DNA from 4 places in the Labrys sp. HAY1-8F genome. Region 1 is predicted to be linked to each of the others. Evidence: riboswitches for the same ligand, from Rfam matches in the RefSeq annotation. Region 1 holds a riboswitch; each other region holds the start of a gene.

Region 1 (5,951 bases):
AGGAACGGATTGCGGCGCCGTTCACATGGACGGTGCAGGCGCCGCATTGGGCGATGCCGCAGCCGAACTTGGTACCGGTGAGGCCGAGTTCATCGCGTAGGACCCAGAGCAGAGGGGTCTCGGGCTCGATGTCGAGCCGGTGGACGGTCGAATTGACGGTGATGGCAACCATGGGCAGGCCTTCCAGCGGCTGATGCCGGGCAGAAGTGCCGGGCCCATCGGCGTCGGCCTTCTGGTGGGCGATTGCGGAAAGGCAGAATTGTGGCGGCAATCATGGCGGCGGGGTGACGGGTAACGCAGACGTGAGAGTTTGTGCAGTCTGGAAACGGTCGAGAAATGTGGCTGCCAGTTGCGAAGGGGCCCCCGGCCTATTGCTTGAACCAGATCCGGCTATAGCCGAGCGCGTCGCCGGCGATGGCGACGAGGACGCCGACCGAGACGAGGATGAGGCCGATCATGAAGGTGCGCACGATGCGGCGATAGACTGGCGCCTCCAGTGATTTGACCGAGAGCATGCCGGCCAGCGCCCAGACTTGGAAGATGATGCCGCCCCCGATGAGAAAAACGGCGGCCAGGTCTTCCGGGATCCAGGTTCCTGGCTGCGATGCCCAGTTGTTGAGAAAGCCCAGCGAGAAGGCGAGCACGACGCCGATGGCCGTCACCGAACCGCCACGGAAGATGACGTCGATCTTCTGCGGCTCGGATGACGGTATCGGCGGCAGCTTCTCTTCGGGCATGGCAACCTCGTTGGTGTGGCGACGTCGCCGCCCTTTATGCCGGATTTTGCGCGTGCTTTGGAAGCGGGAACATTGACAAGCCCGTCCGCACACCCCTTATGTCAGCCACGATCGGTCTCTCGTTATGAGAGAAGAGGGAATGCGGTGCGGATGAAGAGCAGCCAGTCGATGGCTGCCTTGGATGCCAAAGCCGCGGCTGCCCCCGCAACTGTAAGCGGCGAGCGCCCCGCCTCGAGGCCACTGGGTAACCGGGAAGGCGGCGGGGGGCGATGAGCTGCGAGCCAGGAGACCTGCCGTTCGCAACCTTGTCACCGGTCCGGGCGGGGCGCCTCGGAGGCCGGTTCCGTTTTCCCGGACGATCGTCGGCCTCGCCGTCGGTCCCGCGCCCTCCATCCGCTTCGGCGGCGATGAACAGGGCCGATGCCACAAACACCTCTTCCAGTTCGGCTGCTCGTCTGCGTGACCTGCAGGCGCGAGGGCGACGATCCCGACGCGCCGCGCCAGGGGGCACGGCTGCGCGATGCGCTCGCCGGCATGCTGCCTGAAGGCGTCGAGTTGCAGCCGGTCGAATGTCTGGGCAATTGCAAGCGCTCCTGCACGGTGGCGCTCACGGCCGAAGGTACCTGGACCTATGTCTTCGGTGATCTCAGTGCCGAGAGCGGCCCCGACGTCCTCACCGGCGTCAGCCTGCTGGCCCATTCCACCGACGGCCTGATGCCCTGGCGCGGCCGTCCTGAAGTCTTCAAGCGCAGCATGATCGCGCGCATTCCACCCATGCCAACTCTCAAGGACGCCGCCGAATGAACGCGCACACCAAAGTTCCCTGCACCATCGTCACCGGCTTTCTCGGAGCCGGCAAGACGACGCTGATCCGCAATCTGCTGGCCACCGCCAATGGCCGCAGGCTGGCGCTGATCGTCAACGAGTTCGGCGATGTCGGCGTCGACGGCGATATCCTGAAGTCCTGCGGCATCGAGAGCTGCCCGGAAGACGCCATCGTCGAACTCGCCAATGGCTGCATCTGCTGCACCGTGGCGGATGATTTCGTGCCGGCGCTGGAAATGTTGCTGTCGCGCCCCAACCCACCCGAGCATATCGTGATCGAGACCTCAGGCCTCGCTCTGCCCAAGCCGCTGGTCAAGGCCTTCAACTGGCCGGCGATCCGTTCGCGCGTCACCGTCGACGGCGTCATCGCCGTGGTCGACGGCGCCGCGGTTGCGGCCGGACGCTTTGCTGATGATCCGGAAGAGCTCAAGCGCCAGGCCGAGGGCGATGCCTCCCTCGACCACGACAATCCGCTCGAGGAGGTCTATGAGGACCAGCTCCTCTGCGCCGACCTCGTCGTGCTCAACAAGGCCGATCTCCTTTCCGCCGGCGAAGCCGACAGCGTGGAGAAGGATATCGAGAAGACGGTGCCACGCGCCGTCAAGGTGGTGCGCACCTCCGAGGGCCGCATCGATGCCGCCGTGCTGCTCGGCCTCGGGGCCGCGGCCGAGAACGATCTGGAGGCGCGTCCCTCCCACCACGACCACGAGGCCGAGCACGACCACGACGACTTCGATACCTTCATCGTCGACCTGCCCGCCATTCTCGATGCCGATGCCCTGGTGGGCAAGCTGAAGGCGGCGGCCGAGGAACATGATATCCTGCGCATCAAGGGCTTCGTCGCTGTCGACGGTAAGCCGATGCGCCTCTTGGTCCAGGGCGTCGGCGCCCGTTTCTCGCAGCATTTCGACCGCGCCTGGGCGCCGGAGGAAACCCGTTCGAGCCGCCTCGTCATCATCGGCGAGAAGGGTATCGACCAGGCCGGCATCCGCAAGACGCTGGAGGGCTGATGCATCTGCTGCCGGCCGATACGCGTTCGCTCGACGCCAGCGAGGCCGCCATCGATCTGGGTCAGGCACCCGGCGCGATCGTGTTCGCCTCGCTGACCGATAGTGACCTCGCTCTGGCGGCCGCTTCCGGCCTTGACGATTTGCGCCTGGCGCCGTTGCAGAAGCTGCGCCATCCGATGTCTGTTGACCTCTATATCGAGAAGACTGCTCGCCATGCCAGGGTGATCGTGGTGCGCCTGCTCGGCGGACTCGATTATTGGCGCTATGGCGCGGAGGAACTGGCCGCGACGGCACGCAACAATGGCATTGCGCTTGCCTTGATTCCCGGTGACGACAGGCCCGATGGACGCCTGTCCCAGCTCTCCACCGTGCCCCAGGATGCCCTGGACCGGCTCGCGTATTACTGGCGTGAAGGCGGCCCGCAAAATGCCCATGCCTCGCTGCTTTATGCCGCAAGGTTGGGCGGTTGCGATTTCGGCGAACCGGAAGCGCCGGTCGCCGTGCTGAAATATGGGGTGTTCCTTGGAGCGCAGGCGTCCTCGCCTCGACCCTCCCCATCGAGGGGAGGGTATGGGCGCGCTGTCATCGTGTTCTATCGCTCCATCCTGCTCTCTGCCGACACCGCCCCCATCGAGGCCCTGGCGCGGGCACTCGGTGCCGAGGGCCTCGCCGCCACGGCGCTTTATGTCGGCTCGCTCAAGGATGGGGAGACGGCGGCATGGGTGCGCCGGCAGCTTGAGGACCTTCAGCCCCGGGTGATCCTCAATGCCACTGCCTTCTCGGCCCTGGCCGACGACGGTGCTTCGCCGCTGGACGTGGCCGGCTGCCCCGTCCTGCAGGTGATCACCTCCTCCTCGGCGCAGGAGGCCTGGGAAGCCTCGACCCGCGGGCTGTCGGCCAGCGACCTTGCCATGCATGTCGCCTTGCCGGAACTCGATGGCCGCCTTTCGACTGGCGTGATCTCCTTCAAGGCCGAACGCGAGGAGGGCACCTTCAGCCGTCTCGCCCATGCTCCCCATCACGAGCGCATCGCCGCCGTGGCCGCCAAGGCCGCCGCCTGGGCCCGTCTCGCCGCCAAGGCGCGGACGGAGCGCAGGCTCGGCCTGATCCTCTCGAACTATCCGGGTGCGGACGGCCGTCTCGCCCACGCCGTTGGCCTCGATGCGCCCGCCTCGGCCCTGGCGATCCTGGAGCGGCTTCGCGACGAGGGGTATGTAGTTGGTGATCTGCCACAAAGCGGTGCCGATCTGCTGGAGCGGTTGGGCCGATCTCTTCCTGGGATTGCAAGCCTCGAGCCTGCCCTCGGAAACACGGCCGATAAGAGCACGCCGGAAGCCTGCGATCCCAGGGAGCTTTCCCTCCCGCTCGCGGTTTACCGGAGCTGGCTCGACACCCTTCCCGTTACCCTCCGGGACAAGCTCGCGGCCCAGTGGGGCGATCCATCAGCCGATCCGCTTTGCCTCGACGGCGCCTTCCGCTTTGCGGGCCATCTCTGCGGCCATGTCGCGGTGGCAGTGCAGCCCGATCGCGGCTCGGCCCTTGACCGCAAGGGCGACCACCATTCGCCCGATCTGCCGCCGCGCCATGCCTATCTCGCCTTCTATCTGTGGTTGCGCCAGGCTTTCGGCATCGACGCGATGATCCATCTCGGCACGCATGGCACGCTGGAATGGCTGCCAGGCAAGGCGGCGGCCCTATCTGCCCAGTGCTTTCCGGAACTGGCTGCAGGGTCCGTGCCGGTGCTCTATCCCTTCATCGTCAACAATCCCGGCGAGGCGGCACAGGCCAAGCGCAGGCTCGGCGCCGTCACCATCGGCCATCTCACCCCGCCCTTGCGGGAGGCTGGCCTTTCCGGCGGGGCCATCGAGGTCGAGCGCCTGATCGACGAATATGCCAGCGCCGATGGCCTCGACCAGCGCCGCATGGCCTATCTCAGGCGCGAGATCCTCGAGCGAGCCGTCGAAACAGGCCTGAGCGCCGAATGCGGCATCGCTCCCGGCCTCGACGAGGACGAGACGCTGGCGCGCCTCGATGCCTTCCTGTGCGACGTCAAGGAATTGCAGATCCGCGACGGGCTGCATGTCTTCGGGCGCCGGCCGGAGGAGAGCGCCCACCTCCTCGATGTCCTGGCTGCCTCCTGCGGCGAGGAGGAGCGTCCGGTGTTGGCCGCTCGGCTCGATAGTTGCGGCGACAGCGAAATGGCAAGCCTTCTCGCCGGCCTCGACGGATTTTTCGTGCGGCCCGGCCCCGCCGGGGCGCCGACGCGCGGGCGCGCCGACGTGCTGCCGACCGGACGTAACCTCACCACAACAGATCCACGGGCGGTTCCGACCCGTGCCGCCTACGCGATTGGATCGCGTGCGGCGGATGCCTTGATCCAGCGCTATCTGCAGGATCACGGCGATTATCCCAAACGTATCGTGCTCGACCTCTGGGGCTCGGCGACTATGCGCACCGGTGGCGACGATCTCGCTCAAGGATTGGCCCTGCTGGGCGTCAAGCCGGTGTGGGACAACGGCTCCAATCGCGTTTCGGGCTTCGAGATCCTGCCGCAGGCGCGGCTTGACCGGCCGCGCGTCGATGTGACCCTGCGCATATCAGGCCTGTTCCGTGATGTGTTTGCCCAGCAGATCACGCTGTTCGACGAAGCGGTCAGGGCCGTCGCTGCCCTGGAGGAAAGCGCGGAATGGAATCCGCTGGCCGCCACGGCGAAGGCGAGCGGCGAGCGCCCGCTGCGCATCTTCGGCGCTGCCCCATCAGCCTATGGCGCCGGGATCACCGACCGCATCGCGCGGGGAGCCTGGGAGACGCGGGCCGATCTCGGGCGCGATTATCTCGCCGCCAGCGGCCATGCCTATGGCGCCGGCATCGAGGGCGATGCTGTACCGGCTGTCTTCGCCGAGCGGGTCGCCTCCGCCGATGCCCATGTCCATGGCCAGGATCATCGCGAGATCGACATCCTCGACGACGTCACCTTCGCTGCCTACCAGGGTGGTTTTGCGGCGGCGCTGGAAGCACTCGGTGCCAAGGCCGCCCTCTATCACGCCGATCTCTCCAATCCGCAGGCGCCGCGTTTGCGCAGCCTCGGTGAGGAGGTCGGTCGCCTCGTGCATGGCCGGGCCGCCAGCCGGCGTTGGATCGACGGCATGATGGTGCATGGCTATGCCGGGGCCGCCGAGATGGCCAATGCCATGGATTCGCTGTTCGCCTTCTCGGCGACGGCCGGCATCGTCACCAATGCCGCCTTCGACCGCATGCACGAAGCCTATGTCGAGGACGAGGAGGTTGCGGCCTTCCTCGCTTCAGCCAATCCCGCTGCCGGTCGGGCGATCCGGGCGCGGCTGGCGGAAGCGATCCGCCGAGGGCTGTGGCAGCCGCG
Region 2 (3,676 bases), 1.2 Mb from region 1:
GCCTTTACCCAGCATGGCTGGGTCCAGAGCTATGGCTCGCGCTGCGTGCGCCCGCCGATCATCTATGGCGATGTCTCGCGTCCCCGGGCCATGACGGTGGAATGGGCACGCTTCGCACAATCCCTGACCAAGCGTCCTGTCAAGGGCATGCTGACCGGACCGGTCACCATGCTGCAATGGTCCTTCGTGCGGGACGACCTCGAGCGCGAGCAGGTCTGCCGGCAGATCGCCCTCGCCTTGCGCGACGAGGTCGGCGATCTGGAACGGGCCGGCATCCGCATCATCCAGATCGACGAGCCGGCCATTCGCGAGGGCCTGCCGCTCAGACACGCCGAAAAGGAGGCCTATCTGACCTGGGCGGTCGCCTGTTTCCGCCTCGCCGCCTCAGGCGTCGACGATGCCACGCAGATCCACACCCATATGTGCTACTCGGAGTTCAACGACATCATCCATGCCGTTGGAGGCCTGGATGCAGACGTGATCTCGATCGAGACTGCCCGGTCCAAAATGGAACTTCTCGATGCGTTCCGGGCCTATCGCTACCCCAACGAGATCGGGCCGGGCGTCTATGACATCCACTCTCCCCGCTGCCCCACCGTGGCGGAGATGCGCGACCTCCTTGCCAAGGCACGCGAGCGGATCGCCGGCGATCAGCTCTGGGTCAACCCCGATTGCGGCCTGAAAACCCGCAGCTGGGACGAGGTCCGCCCGGCCCTCGTCAACATGGTTGCCGCCGCCCGCAAACTTCGTGAAGAGACCGCTCCAGCGAGAGTGGCGGCGTCCGCGTGAAAAACCTGCCGGGGGACAAATTTCGTCCTCCGGCACGCCTTGTCCCCGTTGAAAAAAAGGGCATCACACACCATGTATTGACATAGAGGCACCCAGACATACTAGATGCTGTATCCACAGGTCCTCGGATTCGCTGTCCGAGGCTAAGAGGGAATCCGGTGAGCCCGAGAGCAAAGCGCGTTTGGTGAAAACGCTTTTTTCCTCGAACTTTTTGTTCGACGCGTCTTTTCGATTTGAAGCGACGCTTCAAAACACAAGACGCTCTAGGGCAAAGCCGGGGCTGCCCCCGCAACTGTAAGCGGAGAGCGGGCTGTCGCTGTGCCACTGGCCGGAAGGCGGGTTCAACCCGCCCTTCGCCGGGAAGGCAGACAGTTCGCAACGACCCGCGAGCCAGGAGACCTGCCTGTGGCTGGTTATCGTTTCCTCGGGCGGGGTGCCCCGACGGATCGCTTTGCTCGTGGCGCATATGCCTGCGCCGACGCGGAACGCGTTCCTTCGGCCCAAGCCTCCAACATTTTGGGGTTTGCCGAATGTCTCTCGATCTCGAAACTGCCACGACCACAAAGACGCCTTTTCCGGCTACCGGCGCCGATAGGGCGAAGCCGGCCTCGGAACCGGGCTATCAGGTCATTCGCCGCAACGGCGGCGTCACGCCTTTCGATGCCTCCAAGATTTCGGTGGCCCTGACCAAGGCCTTTCTCGCCGTCGAGGGCAATTCGGCCGCTGCTTCGCGCCGGGTGCATGACATTGTCGCCGAACTCACGGCCCAGATCGTTGCCGGCCTGACCCGCCGTGCCGATGCGGGCCGAACCTTCCATATCGAGGACATCCAGGACCAGGTTGAACTCGCCTTGATGCGCGGCGAACACCACAAGGTGGCGCGTGCCTATGTGCTCTATCGCGAACAGCACGCCCAAGAGCGCGCCCTGGAACGAGCAACCGAGACAGAGGCACGGACCGCCATCGCCCCTGCCCTGCGGATGAAGACGGCGGAGGGCTCCTTGTTACCGCTCGACCACGCGCGCCTCACCGCCCTGGTGCGCGAAGCCTGCGCAGGTCTTGCCGACACCGATGCAGAGACCGTGCTGAACGAGACGCAGCGCAATCTCTATGACGGCATCAGCCAGGACGAACTGGCGATCGCGCCGATCCTCGCCGCCCGCACCCTGATCGAGACCGAACCTGATTACGCCAAGGTCAGCGCCCGGCTGCTCAACGACAAGCTGCGCCGCGAGGCGCTCAGCTTCGTCGGAGGCCATCCCGACCAGGCGACGCAGGCCGAGATGGCGACCCGCTACGCCGAGTATTTCCATGACTATATCCGCGTCGGCATCGCCAACGAACTGCTCGACCCGGAGCTCGGCCGCTTCGACCTCGCCCGCCTTGCCGCTGCCCTCAAGCCCGAACGCGATCTCAAGTTCGACTATCTCGGGCTGCAGACACTTTATGACCGCTATTTCCTGCATGTGCGCGGCACGCGTTTTGAGCTGCCGCAGGCCTTTTTCATGCGCGTGGCCATGGGCCTGGCCTTGCGCGAGATCGACCGGGAGGCACGGGCGATCGAGTTCTACGATCTTCTCTCCTCCTTCGACTTCATGGCCTCGACGCCGACTTTGTTCAATTCGGGAACGCTGCGCGCCCAGCTCTCCTCCTGCTTCCTGACCACTGTGTCCGACGACCTCGAAGGTATCTTCAAGGCGGTGAAGGACAATGCGCTGCTCGCCAAATATTCCGGTGGCCTCGGCAATGACTGGAGCAATGTGCGTGGGCTCGGCGCCCATATCAAAGGCACCAATGGCGAAAGCCAGGGCGTGGTGCCCTTCCTCAAGGTCGCCAACGATACCGCAATCGCCGTCAATCAGGGCGGCAAGCGCAAGGGCGCGGTCTGCGCCTATCTGGAGACCTGGCATGTCGACATCGAGGAATTCCTCGATCTTCGCAAGAACTCCGGTGACGACCGCCGCCGCACCCATGACATGAACACCGCCAACTGGGTGCCGGATCTGTTCATGGAACGTGTGGAACAGGATGGCCCCTGGACCCTGTTCTCACCGGACGAAACGCCGGACCTGCACGACCTCTACGGTCCCGCCTTCAAGGTCGCCTATGAGGCGCATGAGGCACGCGCCGCGCGCGGCGAGCTCCGCGTCTTCAGGCAGATCCGGGCCATCGATCTCTGGCGCAAGATGCTGACCATGCTGTTCGAGACCGGGCATCCCTGGATCACCTTCAAGGACCCCTGCAACATCCGCTCGCCCCAGCGTCACGTCGGCGTGGTACATTCCTCGAACCTGTGCACCGAAATTACGCTGAACACCTCCCATGACGAGGTTGCCGTGTGCAATCTCGGCTCGGTCAACCTCGCTGCCCATGTCGACGCCGACGGCCTGATGTTCGACAAGCTCAAGGCGACGGTGACGACGGCGATGCGCATGCTCGACAACGTCATCGACATCAATTTCTACACCATTCCCGAGGCACGGCGTTCCAACCTCAAGCACCGGCCCGTCGGTCTCGGCATCATGGGCTTCCAGGATGCCCTGCAGGCCCTGCGCCTGCCCTATGCCTCCGAAGCCGCCGTGCGCTTTGCCGACGAGAGCATGGAAGCCGTGTCCTTCCATGCCATCTCGGCCTCAACAGACCTGGCGGCCGAGCGCGGTCGCTACCCCAGTTTCGATGGCTCGCTGTGGTCGCAGGGCGTCCTGCCGATCGACTCGGTCGGCCTGCTGGCCGAGACGCGCGACAACGTGGCCTTCGACACCGGCACGACCCTGCCCTGGGACGCCCTGCGCGAGCGGGTGAAGACCGTCGGCATGCGCAATTCCAACACCATGGCGATCGCGCCGACGGCGACGATCTCCAACATCTGCGGCGTGTCCCAGTCAAT
Region 3 (5,951 bases), 1.2 Mb from region 1:
CCTGGCCTGGAAGCGTGGCCTGAAGACGACCTATTACCTGCGCTCGCAGTCGGCCACCCATGTCGAGAAATCGACGCTGAAGGGCACCGACGGCAAGCTCAACGCCGTCTCTGCCACGGTGCCGCAAGCGGCCGCGCCGATCCTGATCGAGACTCAGCCGGAAACACTGCAGTCGGAAGCGTGGGGCAAGGCCTGCTCCATCCACGACCCCGACTGCGAAGCGTGCCAGTGAGCCGAGAACGAGGTGCGATTTTTCCCTTTCGCGCCTTGCTTTCCAACTCTTTGTTTTGACGCGTTTTCTTAAGCGAAAAGTCTATCAACTTTTCTGGAAAACGCTCTGAGGATAAGAAAACGATGACGATGCTCGACTGGTCCGAACCCACCTCGCCCGCAGCCCAGCTTCCCCTGCCACAGAGCACGGCGGATGCGACCGGCCTCGGCGCGATCGACCGCAAGGGCGGCCGTGTCACGGTCGACGAGAAACGGATGATCAATGCCCGCGCCGACGTAAACCAGCTCCTGCCGCTCAAATACAAATGGGCCTGGGAGAAATATCTCGCCGGCTGCAACAACCATTGGATGCCGACCGAGGTATCGATGCAAGCGGACATCGCGCTGTGGAAGTCCAAGGACGGCCTGACGCAGGACGAGCGGCGCATGCTCAAGCGCAATCTCGGCTTCTTCGCCGCCTCCGAGAGCCTGGTCGCCAACAATATCGTCCTGGCGATCTACCGCCACCTCACCAACCCCGAATGCCGGCAATATTTGCTGCGCCAAGCTTTCGAGGAGGCGGTGCACACCCACACCTTCCAATATATCGTCGAGAGCCTCGGGCTCGACGAGGGCGAACTCTTCAATATGTATCGCGAGATCCCCTCGATCACCGACAAGGCGGCCTGGGCGCTCAAGCATACCCAGCATCTCGACGATCCCGATTTCAAGACCGGCACGCCGGACGCCGACCAGGCCTTCCTGCGCGATCTCGTCGCGTTCTACGTCATCTTCGAGGGCATGTGGTTCTATACCGGCTTTGCCCAGATCCTCTCGCTCGGCCGGCGCAACAAGATGGTGGGGATCGCCGAGCAGTATCAGTACATCCTGCGCGACGAGAGCATCCATCTAAACTTCGGCATCGACGTGATCAACCAGATCAAGATCGAGAACCCGCATCTGTGGACGCTGACCTTCCAAGCCGATCTCCAGCAGATGATCCGCGAAGCCGCTGAACTGGAGGCCGCCTATGGCCGGGACACCATGCCGCGCGGCTTCCTCGGCCTCAACGCGGTGTCCTGCGAACAATACATGCATTTCATCGCCAACAGGCGCTGCGCCCAGCTCGGGCTCATGCCGGTATTCCCGGACGTGGAGAACCCCTTCCCCTGGATGAGTGAGGCGATGGACCTGAAGAAGGAGAAGAACTTCTTCGAGACGCGTGTCATCGAATATCAGAACGGTGGCGCGCTGAGCTGGGATTGAAGGCACGCTTTCGAGGTCTTCGGAACAAATCGGAGGAAAGCTGGGATGGGGCATCATGACCCCTCATCCAGATTTCAGATTCCAACATCTCGAAAGGAGTGGGACAGGTTGCTCCATCATCCCCCGCCATGCGGGGAATGATGGACATTCAATGTCTCCTTCCCGACCTTCCTTCCTCAAGCTCTCGGTGACAATGTCCTGAACACACCATCATCCGTCGCATCGCCTCTAGTCGGTGCGCCGACTCGATGTATTCTAATCCTCATTCGAGGTGCCGGTTCGCCCCCAAGGCGGACTGGAGAATTTGGGAAGCCGGTCTGAATCCGGCGCTGCCCCCGCAACGGTAGAGGAGAAGATCGCGGCAGGTGCCACTGGGTCGGGAAGACCTGGGAAGGCGTCGCGATCGGGCCGGAAGGCCGCTCCTGAGCCCGGAAACCAGCCGCGAAGGAAACCGACGGACGCGGTGGGCGTTCCGGGAGGAGGTTTGGCTGCGCCTTTTCACCGGCGCGGATCGCCGAGCCGCTTTCCCATCCCGCTGCCAAGTCAACGCATTGGTTGTCACGCGGGATTTTGACATGACAGCGCATCAGGACATGTTGGGCCGCCTCCGGACCCATCAACCGGGCACCACGCTCGAGGGCAAATTCTACACAGACCCGGAGTACTTCCGGCTGGATATGGAGAACATCTGGTACCGTGAATGGCTGTTCGCGGGCCATGATTGCGAGCTCGGCAAGCCGGGCAGCTATTTCACTCTCCAGGTCGGCGACTATCCGGTGATCGTGCTGCGCTCCGGTGACGGCGCCATCCGCGCCTTTCACAATTCCTGCCGGCACCGGGGATCACGGCTCTGCGCGGCCGAGCGCGGCAGCGTCGCCAAGCTGGTCTGCCCCTATCATCAGTGGACCTACGAGCTCGACGGGCGCCTGCTGTTCGCCCGCGACATGGGCCCCGGCTTCGACGCCGCGCAATATGGGCTGAAGCCCGTGCATTGCGAGAGCGTGGCCGGCTATATCTGGATCTGCCTTGCCAAGGAGGCACCCGATTTCGAGACCTTCCGCGCCGGCGCCATGCCCTATCTGGCACCGCATGGCCTGAAAAACACCAAGGTGGCCTTCGAGAGCACCATCGTCGAAAAGGGCAATTGGAAGCTGGTGTGGGAGAACAACCGCGAGTGCTACCACTGCGCGGGTAATCATCCCGAGCTTTGCCGTACCTTCCCAGAAGCCCCGACGGTGACGGGTATCCAGGGTGCCGACAAGGATCCGCTCATCGGCCAGCATTGGCGGCGTTGCGAGGAAGCCGGCCTGCCCAGCACCTTCAGCATTTCCGGTGACGGCCAGTTCCGCATGGCCCGCATGCCGCTGCTGCGCAATGCCGCCAGCTATACGATGTCGGGCAAGCCGGCGGTGCAACGCCCCCTCAGCCCGACGATCGAAGAAGGCAATATCGGCGCCCTCCTGCTCTTCCACTATCCCACCACCTGGAACCACGCGTTGGGCGACCATGCCGTGAGCTTCCGCGTGCTTCCCATCGGGCCGAAGGAAACCCAGGTCACCACCAAATGGCTGGTGCACAAGGATGCGGTCGAAGGGGTCGACTATAATCTCGATGAACTCACCTATGTCTGGCAGATGACCAACGACCAGGACCGCCAGATCGTCGAGGAAAACCAGCTCGGCGTCTCTTCGCCCGTCTACACGCCCGGACCCTACGCCCCCGAACACGAGGGTGGCGTTATGCAGTTCGTCGAGTGGTATCGCAACGCCATGGAAGCGGCGCTGGGTAACGACGGCGTCCGCCTGCGCAGCGTGGCCTAGCGCCTTTTCACCCTCCCCTGGAGGGGGAGAGTCGGACGAAGTACGGGGTGGGCTGAGAAACACAGCAGCCGGTGAAAATCACCCCACCCCGACTCTTCGCGTCGACCCTCCCCCTCCAGGGGAGGGTGTTAGCGAAACCGACATATACAAGGGCAGACATCATGCCGATCGCTACACAAAAATTCAGGCATATCGACGAAACGCCGCCCTGGAACGATCAGAGCCAGGCGCTCGAATGCGTTTCGATCATCCATGAGGGCCGCGACGTCGCGACCTTCACCTTCCGCGCCGCCGAACAAGGCTGGTTCCGCTACGAACCGGGCCAGTTCATCACGCTCGAAATCCCGGCCGAAGCCGGGCCGGTGCTGCGCACTTATACGCTGTCGTCGAGCCCTTCCCGCCCGCTTTCTATCAGCGTCACCGCCAAGGCGCAGGCCTCCAGCATCGGCACGCGCTGGATGCTGGACAACCTCAAACCCGGCACGCGGTTGAAGGCCTACGGCCCGCTCGGCCAGTTCAGCTTCTCTCGTCATCCGGCGGAAAAATACCTCTTCATCTCGGCCGGATCCGGCATCACGCCGATGATGTCGATGACCCGTTTTGCCGAAGACCACGGCGCCGCCACCGATATCGCTTTCGTCAACTGCGCACGCCGGCCGGGCGAGATCATCTTCCGCAAGGAGTTGGAGCGCATGGCCGGACGCATGCAGCGCCTGCGCCTCGCCTGGATCGTGGAAGAGACCGAGGCCCATGAAGCCTGGACCGGCTTCCAGGGTCGGCTCAACGCTCCGGCCCTGCGCTTGATCGTACCGGATTTTCGCGAGCGCGAAGTGTTCTGCTGCGGCCCCGCGCCTTTCATGGCAGCGGTCAAGGACATGCTCGAAGCCAATGGCTACGACATGCGCCGCTATCATGAAGAGAGCTTCCAGCCGGCCGAAACTCCAATGGAGGACATCGGTGCGGACGAAGCCCTTGCCGGCGAAGCCAGCGTGGCCTTCACCAGATCCGGCATCGAGGTGCCGGCCTCCAGCCGCGAGACCATTCTCCAGCTCGCCCGCGGCGCCGGCCTCAACATTCCGACCGGTTGCACAATGGGCCTGTGCGGCACCTGCAAGGTACAATGTCTGTCGGGGGAGACCGCCATGACCCACCAGGGCGGCATCCGCGAGGAGGAAATCGCCGCCGGCCTGGTGCTGGCCTGCTGCACCCGGCCGCTCGGCCGTGTCGAGATCGAGGCTTGAGATGACGATTGCCGCGCAGAACACCGTCGACGTCGACGCCGCCATCGTGCACTCCATCCTGGAGGCTTCTCGGGACGAAGGTCCGACACTGCCAGAAGAGCGAGCCCGCACCTTGATGCTGGCCTGGATCCTCAGCCGCGAAGACGGTGCGGACCTGGCCAGGGAAGCCGTCGATCTGAAAGTCCTGCTGCTCGAGGCCTCGATCCCGGACAATCCGCTGCTGCCGCATCTGAGCAGCCTGCTCGACGAGGTGCGCGATCATGTCGGTCGGCGACGAGGCCGGCGGCGTTTGCGGGCAGATGCCTAAGCCAGCCAGATATAGCAGAGGCTAGAGGGCGGACGACACATCCATAGGCGCGGGATCAAGGCGAAAAGCGCAATAATATCCTCCCCTCGAGGGGGAGGGTCGACCCATAGTGTCGGGGTGGGGTGAACTTCTTCGCAAGAACCGCCGCTTTTGTCGGCAACGGGGCGGATAATCACCTCACCCCGGCCTTCCAGGCCGACCCTCCCCCTCCAGGGGAGGGTAAAGAATTGAGGCCTCGCTGCCTTGAGCCAGCGCCTATGGACGTCTCGTCCGCCTCTTCCCCTCCATGTATCTCACTCGCATCCCAGCATCATCAGACAGAAAACCGGCGCTTCCGGGATAGTTCACCTTGACCTCTCTTTTCTCAGCGCTATCATATAAGGATATCTTGATATCGTAATTCCGTTATAGGAGCTTGTGATGAGCGCTCCGGTCGAAGCCCTGTTCGCCGCGCCTGCCCCAACCGATCGGGGCGCGGAGATCCTCGCCGCCCTTACCGCCGCCGCGCGCGAGCGCATCCTGATCCTGGACGGCGCGATGGGCACGCAGATCCAGGGGCTCGGCTTCGAGGAGGACCATTTCCGGGGTGAGCGCTTCGTCGGCTGCGACTGCCATCTCAAGGGCAACAACGACCTTCTCACCCTCACCCAGCCTGCCGCAATCGAGGCGATTCATTACGCCTATGCCATGGCCGGCGCCGACATATTGGAGACGAACACCTTCTCCTCCACCTCGATCGCGCAGGCCGATTACGGCATGCAGGAGGCGGTCTACGATCTCAATCGCGATGGTGCGCGCCTCGCCCGCCGAGCCGCAATCAAGGCAGAGCAGCAGGACGGGCGCCGGCGCTTCGTCGCCGGCGCGCTTGGCCCAACCAATCGCACCGCCTCCATCTCGCCGGACGTCAACAATCCCGGCTATCGCGCCGTCAGCTTCGATGACCTCCGGATTGCCTATGCCGAGCAGATCCGCGGCCTCATCGACGGCGGCGCCGACATCATCCTGATCGAGACCATTTTCGACACGCTCAACGCCAAGGCCGCCATCTTCGCCTGCGAGGAAGTGTTTGGCGAAAAGGAAGTGCGCCTGCCCGTGATGATCTCGGGT
Region 4 (5,951 bases), 1.2 Mb from region 1:
CCATAGGCATGGCGCAGGGCGGCCCGCGCGTTCTCGTCGAGATCGAGCACGAGACAGGGTTCGTCGAACTGCACCCAGTCCGCGCCGGCCGCGGCCAACCTGTGCAGGATCTCGGCATAGACGGGCAAGAGGCCTGGCAGCAGGGTGAGCGGATCCAGGCCCTCGTCCTTGCTCTTGCCGAGCAGCAGATAGGTCACCGGGCCGATGAGCACGGGGTGCGTGTGGAAGCCGAGCGCTACGGCCTCCCTGAATTCGTCAATGGGCTTGGCCGAAGCGAGTTCGAAGGCCTGGCCGCGGCGAAATTCGGGAACCATGTAGTGATAGTTGGTGTCGAACCATTTGGTCATCTCGAGAGCGGGGACACCGCCGCCGCCATGGCAGCAGCCCTCATGGCCACGATCGTCATGGCCACGATCGTCATGGCCACGATCGTCATGGCCCCGCCTGCCGCGCGCCATGGCGAAATAGGTCGAAAGCGGGACGGAGCCACCCTCCCAGCCATATTGAGAGGGGATGGCACCGACCACGGCGCTCATATCGAGAACCTGATCGTAGAGCGAAAAGTCATTGGACGGGATATGGGTAACGCCGAGCAGGCTCTGTCGAGCCCAGTTGCTCGCGCGCAACTGGGCTGCCGTTGCGAGCAAGGCGGTCTCGTTCTGCCTTCCGGCCCAGTGGGCTTCGAGGGCCGTCTTGAGTTCGCGACGTGGGCCGATGCGTGGCGTGCCGAGCGTCGAAATGGGAATGGACATGCGCGTCTCCGGCCGGTGACCGATAGGTCCCGGTTCGTGGTGAATGGATCGGATCGAGGAGGGAGCGGCGTACCGTCAGGGCACGCCGCAACGCATTCGTCGTCGAGCAGTCGGATCGACTGCACCTTCACGCATGATGGCAGTTTGAAGCTTGAACATCGGCAGACCCCATGAAGAACTGGGGGCAAAGGCCGTACGGGAGCGCCTGACGCGGCCAAGGACATTGACTTGGTCAAGCAACCACCGGGACACCCCGCCCGAGGACGTTTACATTCGTCGGGGCAGGTCTCCTGGCTCACGGCTCACCGAGCTTGCCTGCCTTCCCACCTGCGCAGGGCAGGCAGTGGCATGATGAGGCAAGTTCTCGCCGTCTACAGTTGCGGGGGCAGCGCCGGCATCGCACCGGCTTCCCTCTTAGCTTCCATTGCGAGAATGGAAGAACCTCGACTGGGCAAGCAAACGACAAGACGTCGTGAAAGTCAAGGTCGACATAAAGACATGTTTATATAGGCATGCCATGCGATCATAGGTTGCCCTTGGATCGCGACCTCGCGGCGGCCTTTGCTCGGCTTCAATCGCAACCACAAGCCCGGTGTCGATGGCGGCGCCTGCCTGAGTGCCTCGTCTGGCCGTGCACGAAAGGCCGAGGGGGCTTCAGCATGGAACGATTCCAATTGATCATAGGCAGCGGTGAGAAAAACGACTAAATCAGGGCCAAACCGGTGGCACCCCTGCGCCACCTCTGCCAGCCCTGGAGCAAAGCGCGTTTAGACGGAAACGCTTGTTTGCTCTAGCTCCTTGTTTTGACGCGTCTTTGCGATTCTTGCCGAAGCCGTCAAATCGCAAAACGCTCTGTTCGGAGATCCTCTCCATGCCTGCCGATTCCGCTGCCAATTCCCGCTATCCCCACGTTCCCCTGTTCCCCCTGGGAGCGGACGAGACGCCCTACCGCAAGCTGACCAGCGAGGGCGTGCGGGTCGAAAAGCTCGGAGGCAGCGAGATTCTGCAGGTGGATGGCGAGGCGTTGCGGCTTCTGGCCGAGCAGGCCTTCATGGACATCAATCATCTCTTGCGCCCCGGCCATCTCCAGCAATTGCGCAACATTCTGGAAGATCCCGAGGCGACGGACAATGACCGCTTCGTCGCCTATGACCTCCTCAAGAACGCCAACATCGCCGCCGGTGGCGTGCTGCCGATGTGCCAGGACACCGGCACGGCCATCGTGATGGCCAAGAAGGGCCGCAAAGTCTGGACGGAAGGTGAGGACGAGGGCGCCATCGCCCAGGGCATCCGCGATGCCTATGAGAAGAAGAATCTGCGCTATTCGCAGCTCGCACCGCTGTCGATGTTCGAGGAGAAGAACACCAAGACCAATCTGCCGGCCCAGATCGACATTTCCGCGGAAGGGGAGGAGGCCTACAAGTTCCTCTTCGTTGCCAAGGGCGGCGGCTCGGCCAACAAGACCTTCCTTTATCAGGCCACACCCTCCATCCTGTCCAAGGACCGCCTGATCGCTTTCCTGAAGGAGAAGATCCTCACGCTCGGTACGGCAGCCTGCCCGCCTTATCATCTGGCGGTGGTGATCGGCGGTACCTCTGCCGAAATCACGTTGAAGGCCGTGAAACTCGCTTCGGCGCGCTATCTCGACGGCCTGCCCACCGAGGGCTCCGAACTCGGCCATGCCTTCCGCGACCTCGAGCTCGAGAAAGAAGTGCACAAGCTCACCCAGTCGCTCGGGGTCGGCGCCCAGTTCGGCGGCAAGTATTTCTGCCACGACGTCCGTGTCATCCGCCTGCCGCGCCATGGCGCCAGCCTGCCGATCGGCCTTGGCGTTTCCTGCTCGGCCGATCGCCAGGCCATGGGCAAGATCACCCGCGAGGGTGTCTTCCTCGAGGAGCTCGAGCACAATCCGGCGCGCTTCCTGCCGGAGATCGATGAGAGCAAGCTTGGCGGGGCGGTGGTGAAGATCGACCTCAACCAGCCGATGTCTGACATCCTGGAAACCCTGTCGCGCCATCCGGTAAAGACGCGCGTGTCGCTGACCGGCACCATCATCGTGGCCCGCGACCTTGCCCATGCCAAGCTGCGCGAGCGCCTGGAAGCGGGTGGGGGGATGCCCGATTATCTCAAGAACCATCCTGTCTACTATGCCGGCCCGGCCAAGACACCCGCCGGCTATGCCTCGGGCTCCTTCGGCCCCACCACGGCGGGCCGGATGGACGCCTATGTCGACCAGTTCCAAGCGGCCGGCGGCTCGATGGTGATGCTGGCCAAGGGCAACCGTTCCGCCCAGGTCCGCGAGGCCTGCGCCAAGCATGGCGGCTTCTATCTCGGTTCGATCGGTGGCCCCGCCGCGCGCCTCGCCCAGGACTGCATCAAGAAGGTCGAGGTGCTCGAATATCCCGAGCTCGGCATGGAAGCGGTCTGGCGCATCGAGGTCGAGGACTTCCCGGCCTTTATCGTCATCGACGACAAGGGCAATGATTTCTTCAAGGAACTTAATCTGGGTTGAGTTCGCTCACCCTGCTTTTCGGCGAGGCCTCTTCCTGAAAAGGGAGGGGCCTTTTTCATGCACGTTCTGCGTGTTGTTGCAAAATCGCAACTGTCATGGACAAAGCCCTTTTGTGTCAGAACGATGACTCACCTTAACATTGTGTAATGTCTCGCCTGGGAGGAAAGCTTCGATATCGCGGTGCACAACGACCGCGCCTCTTCGATTGGCTGAATATTGGTTTGCCAGCTTTTCGAAGAGAGCGGCCCTGATTGAGGGCTATATTATAAGATCGGGGTATTTCCATGTCTATTCGTGCAATTTTACTCGGCGCTGGCGCTGGATTGCTCAGCATCGTCGCAGCTTCTGCTGCGGACTTGCCCATGAGCAAGGGCGAAGCCGTTGAATATGTGAAGGTCTGTACGGCGTTCGGTCCGGGCTTCTTCTACATTCCGGGCACCGATACCTGCCTCAAGATCAGTGGCCAGATCCGGGCCGACTATTGGTATGCGCAGGCGCCCAGCAATGCGACGGGCAAGCGCAACATCAGCCAGACGCAGTTTCGAACCAATGCCCGCATCCGCTTCGATGCCCGTACCCAGACCGACTGGGGCATGCTGCGCTCCTTCTTCGAACTCCAGGCTGAATCGAATGCGGGTGCGGCCACGCACGACACCTTCCAGGTGCGTCAGGCCTATCTGCAGTTTGGCGGCTTGACGGCCGGTTACGCCTGGTCGCCTTACGCCTTCTACGATCCCAATTATCAGGCCGAGTTTTTCGCCCCTTATTTCGGCGAGCAGGGCCGGCGTAACCTGATCAGCTATACGGCTCAATTCGACAAGGCCTACGCCACCCTGTCGATCGAAGATGGCCGCGATCATCGTGCCAACACCACAACCTTCGGCAATACCGGCAATGCCAACATTCGTGGCCTCGGCGGTTCGCAGGTGCCCGACATCGTCGGCGTGATCGGCTATGACGACAACAAGAACGGTTGGGGCCGCCTGCAGATCATGGGCGCTCTTCACCAGAATCGCTCCGCCGTGTCGAATTACGGTGACAAATGGGGCTACTCGATCGGCTTCGGCGGCAATGTGAACATTCCGGTTCTGGAAGGCGGCTATGTGGCCGTCGAAGCCAGTTATGCCGATGGTGCGACGCGCTATCTCGGTGTCGGCGCTGCTTCCAACCCGAATGGGTCCTCGCTTCTGGGTATCGGGGGCTGGGATGCCTATCCGACCAACGGCGCGCCATATGATCTCGACAGCGCCAAGGGCTTTGCCGTGCAGGCCGAGGCTGGCCTGAACGTTACCAAGCAACTGCAGGCCGTGCTGTTTGGTGGTTACCTGGACTTCGATGCGCCGCGCGTGGCGACCAACGTCAGCGACAATTTCAAATATTACGTCATCGGCGGCCAGGTGAACTACACTATCGTCAAGGGCTTCATTGCCGGCGCTGAAGTCTGGTACCAGAACAAGGACGCGGAGGGCGCGAACACCAAGACGGTCGACGCTGTCGGTGCAGGTGTGCGTCTGCGCCGCACCTTCTGATCCGGCCTATAGAGGAAAAAGCATGGACGCCGCGCTCTCCTGGGCGCGGCGTTCCTGTCTTCGGCGCCGGTCAGTTCTGATTGGCCGGGATGAGATCGGTGCCGTTCAGGCTGCCGATATAGTCGGTGAGCATCGGCACGTAGCGCTCCGCACCGCCGGCGGCCATCGCCACGCCGAACGAGTTCTTCACGGCATTGCCGATCGGATTGACCAATCCTGCCGCACTGGCCATCGCCTCCAGATAGCTTAGATCCTTGTAGGCGTTGGCGATGGTGAATTTGTGGGCATCCTTGTCGCCCTCCAGGACCCAGCGCGAGAAGGTCTGGTAGAAACCGCAATCCATGCGGCCGCCGCGGATGACGCTGTCGAAGCGTTTGGGTGTGATGCCGACCTTCTGCGACAAAGCGAGGGCCTCGGCATAGAGGGCGGCATAGCCCAACGACAGGAAATTGTTGAGCAGCTTCATGCGGTGACCGTCGCCCGTGCCACCGATATGCACGATGCGTCCGGCCCAGGTTGATATCACCGGCTTGAGGCGCTCGAACAGGGCGTCGCTTGCGCCGACCATGGTATCGAGCGTGCCTTCCCAGGCTTCCTTCGGCGTGCGGCCGAGCGGCGCATCGGCGTAATCGATGCCGGCTTCGGCGAGTTCGGCCGCGAGGGCGAGGGTGGAATTGGGATCGGAGGTCGAGCAGTCGACGACGACGGATCCCGGCTTCAGGCCGGCCTTCAGCCCATCGGGACCGTGTACAAGCGCTTCCACCTGTCGCGAACCGGTGACGCAGAGGAAGACGACGCTGGAAGCGGCGCCCACCTCGCGCGGGGTCTTGGCCTCCTTGGCGCCGCGGGCCACGAGATCCTCCACTGGCGCCCGGTTGCGGTGGCCCATCACCGTCAGCGCGTAGCCCTTCTCCACGATGTTCTTGGCCATGCCATGGCCCATATAGCCGACCCCGATGAAGCCGACGCTTTCCTGCGCATTCGTCATTGCAATCGTCCCGTTTCCTGTCCCGCATTTCCGACGCGGGTTGCCGGCGCATCCTGCCGACGGTGAGTGTGGACGGGGAGGGGCTTCGGGCGCAAGCCCGATGGTGCAATGGTATGATGATTTATCGAAGGTCGGCAGTCAGCTTCTGTTAAATAAGAACGATGAGAACA

What was found. Region 1 has a riboswitch for cobalamin ahead of ACR9ZN_RS19015 (DUF1636 family protein). Riboswitches for the same ligand answer to the same signal wherever they lie in the genome.
Region 2: it holds a riboswitch for cobalamin, as region 1 does, so the genes downstream of both, ACR9ZN_RS13275 (ribonucleoside-diphosphate reductase subunit alpha) here and ACR9ZN_RS19015 (DUF1636 family protein) in region 1, are expected to answer to the same signal.
Region 3: it holds a riboswitch for cobalamin, as region 1 does, so the genes downstream of both, ACR9ZN_RS13285 (aromatic ring-hydroxylating oxygenase subunit alpha) here and ACR9ZN_RS19015 (DUF1636 family protein) in region 1, are expected to answer to the same signal.
Region 4: it holds a riboswitch for cobalamin, as region 1 does, so the genes downstream of both, metE (5-methyltetrahydropteroyltriglutamate--homocysteine S-methyltransferase) here and ACR9ZN_RS19015 (DUF1636 family protein) in region 1, are expected to answer to the same signal.

Annotation. Positions count from the first base shown of each region.
Region 1 is NZ_JBPGWZ010000002.1:2,149,589-2,155,539, reverse strand. Features, by position in the region: gene ACR9ZN_RS19025 ((2Fe-2S)-binding protein) at 1-172, opposite strand, end outside; gene ACR9ZN_RS19020 (hypothetical protein) at 369-737, opposite strand; cobalamin riboswitch at 833-1,049, shown strand; gene ACR9ZN_RS19015 (DUF1636 family protein) at 1,158-1,541, shown strand; gene cobW (cobalamin biosynthesis protein CobW) at 1,538-2,572, shown strand; gene cobN (cobaltochelatase subunit CobN) at 2,572-5,951, shown strand, end outside.
Region 2 is NZ_JBPGWZ010000002.1:912,604-916,279, forward strand. Features, by position in the region: gene metE (5-methyltetrahydropteroyltriglutamate--homocysteine S-methyltransferase) at 1-789, shown strand, start outside; cobalamin riboswitch at 891-1,210, shown strand; gene ACR9ZN_RS13275 (ribonucleoside-diphosphate reductase subunit alpha) at 1,320-3,676, shown strand, end outside.
Region 3 is NZ_JBPGWZ010000002.1:916,604-922,554, forward strand. Features, by position in the region: gene ACR9ZN_RS13275 (ribonucleoside-diphosphate reductase subunit alpha) at 1-232, shown strand, start outside; gene ACR9ZN_RS13280 (ribonucleotide-diphosphate reductase subunit beta) at 361-1,476, shown strand; cobalamin riboswitch at 1,729-1,934, shown strand; gene ACR9ZN_RS13285 (aromatic ring-hydroxylating oxygenase subunit alpha) at 2,052-3,296, shown strand; gene ACR9ZN_RS13290 (FAD-binding oxidoreductase) at 3,458-4,537, shown strand; gene ACR9ZN_RS13295 (hypothetical protein) at 4,539-4,844, shown strand; gene metH (methionine synthase) at 5,265-5,951, shown strand, end outside.
Region 4 is NZ_JBPGWZ010000002.1:905,815-911,765, reverse strand. Features, by position in the region: gene metE (5-methyltetrahydropteroyltriglutamate--homocysteine S-methyltransferase) at 1-752, opposite strand, end outside; cobalamin riboswitch at 1,016-1,213, opposite strand; gene ACR9ZN_RS13265 (fumarate hydratase) at 1,624-3,264, shown strand; gene ACR9ZN_RS13260 (porin) at 3,627-4,793, shown strand; gene ACR9ZN_RS13255 (NAD(P)-dependent oxidoreductase) at 4,864-5,781, opposite strand.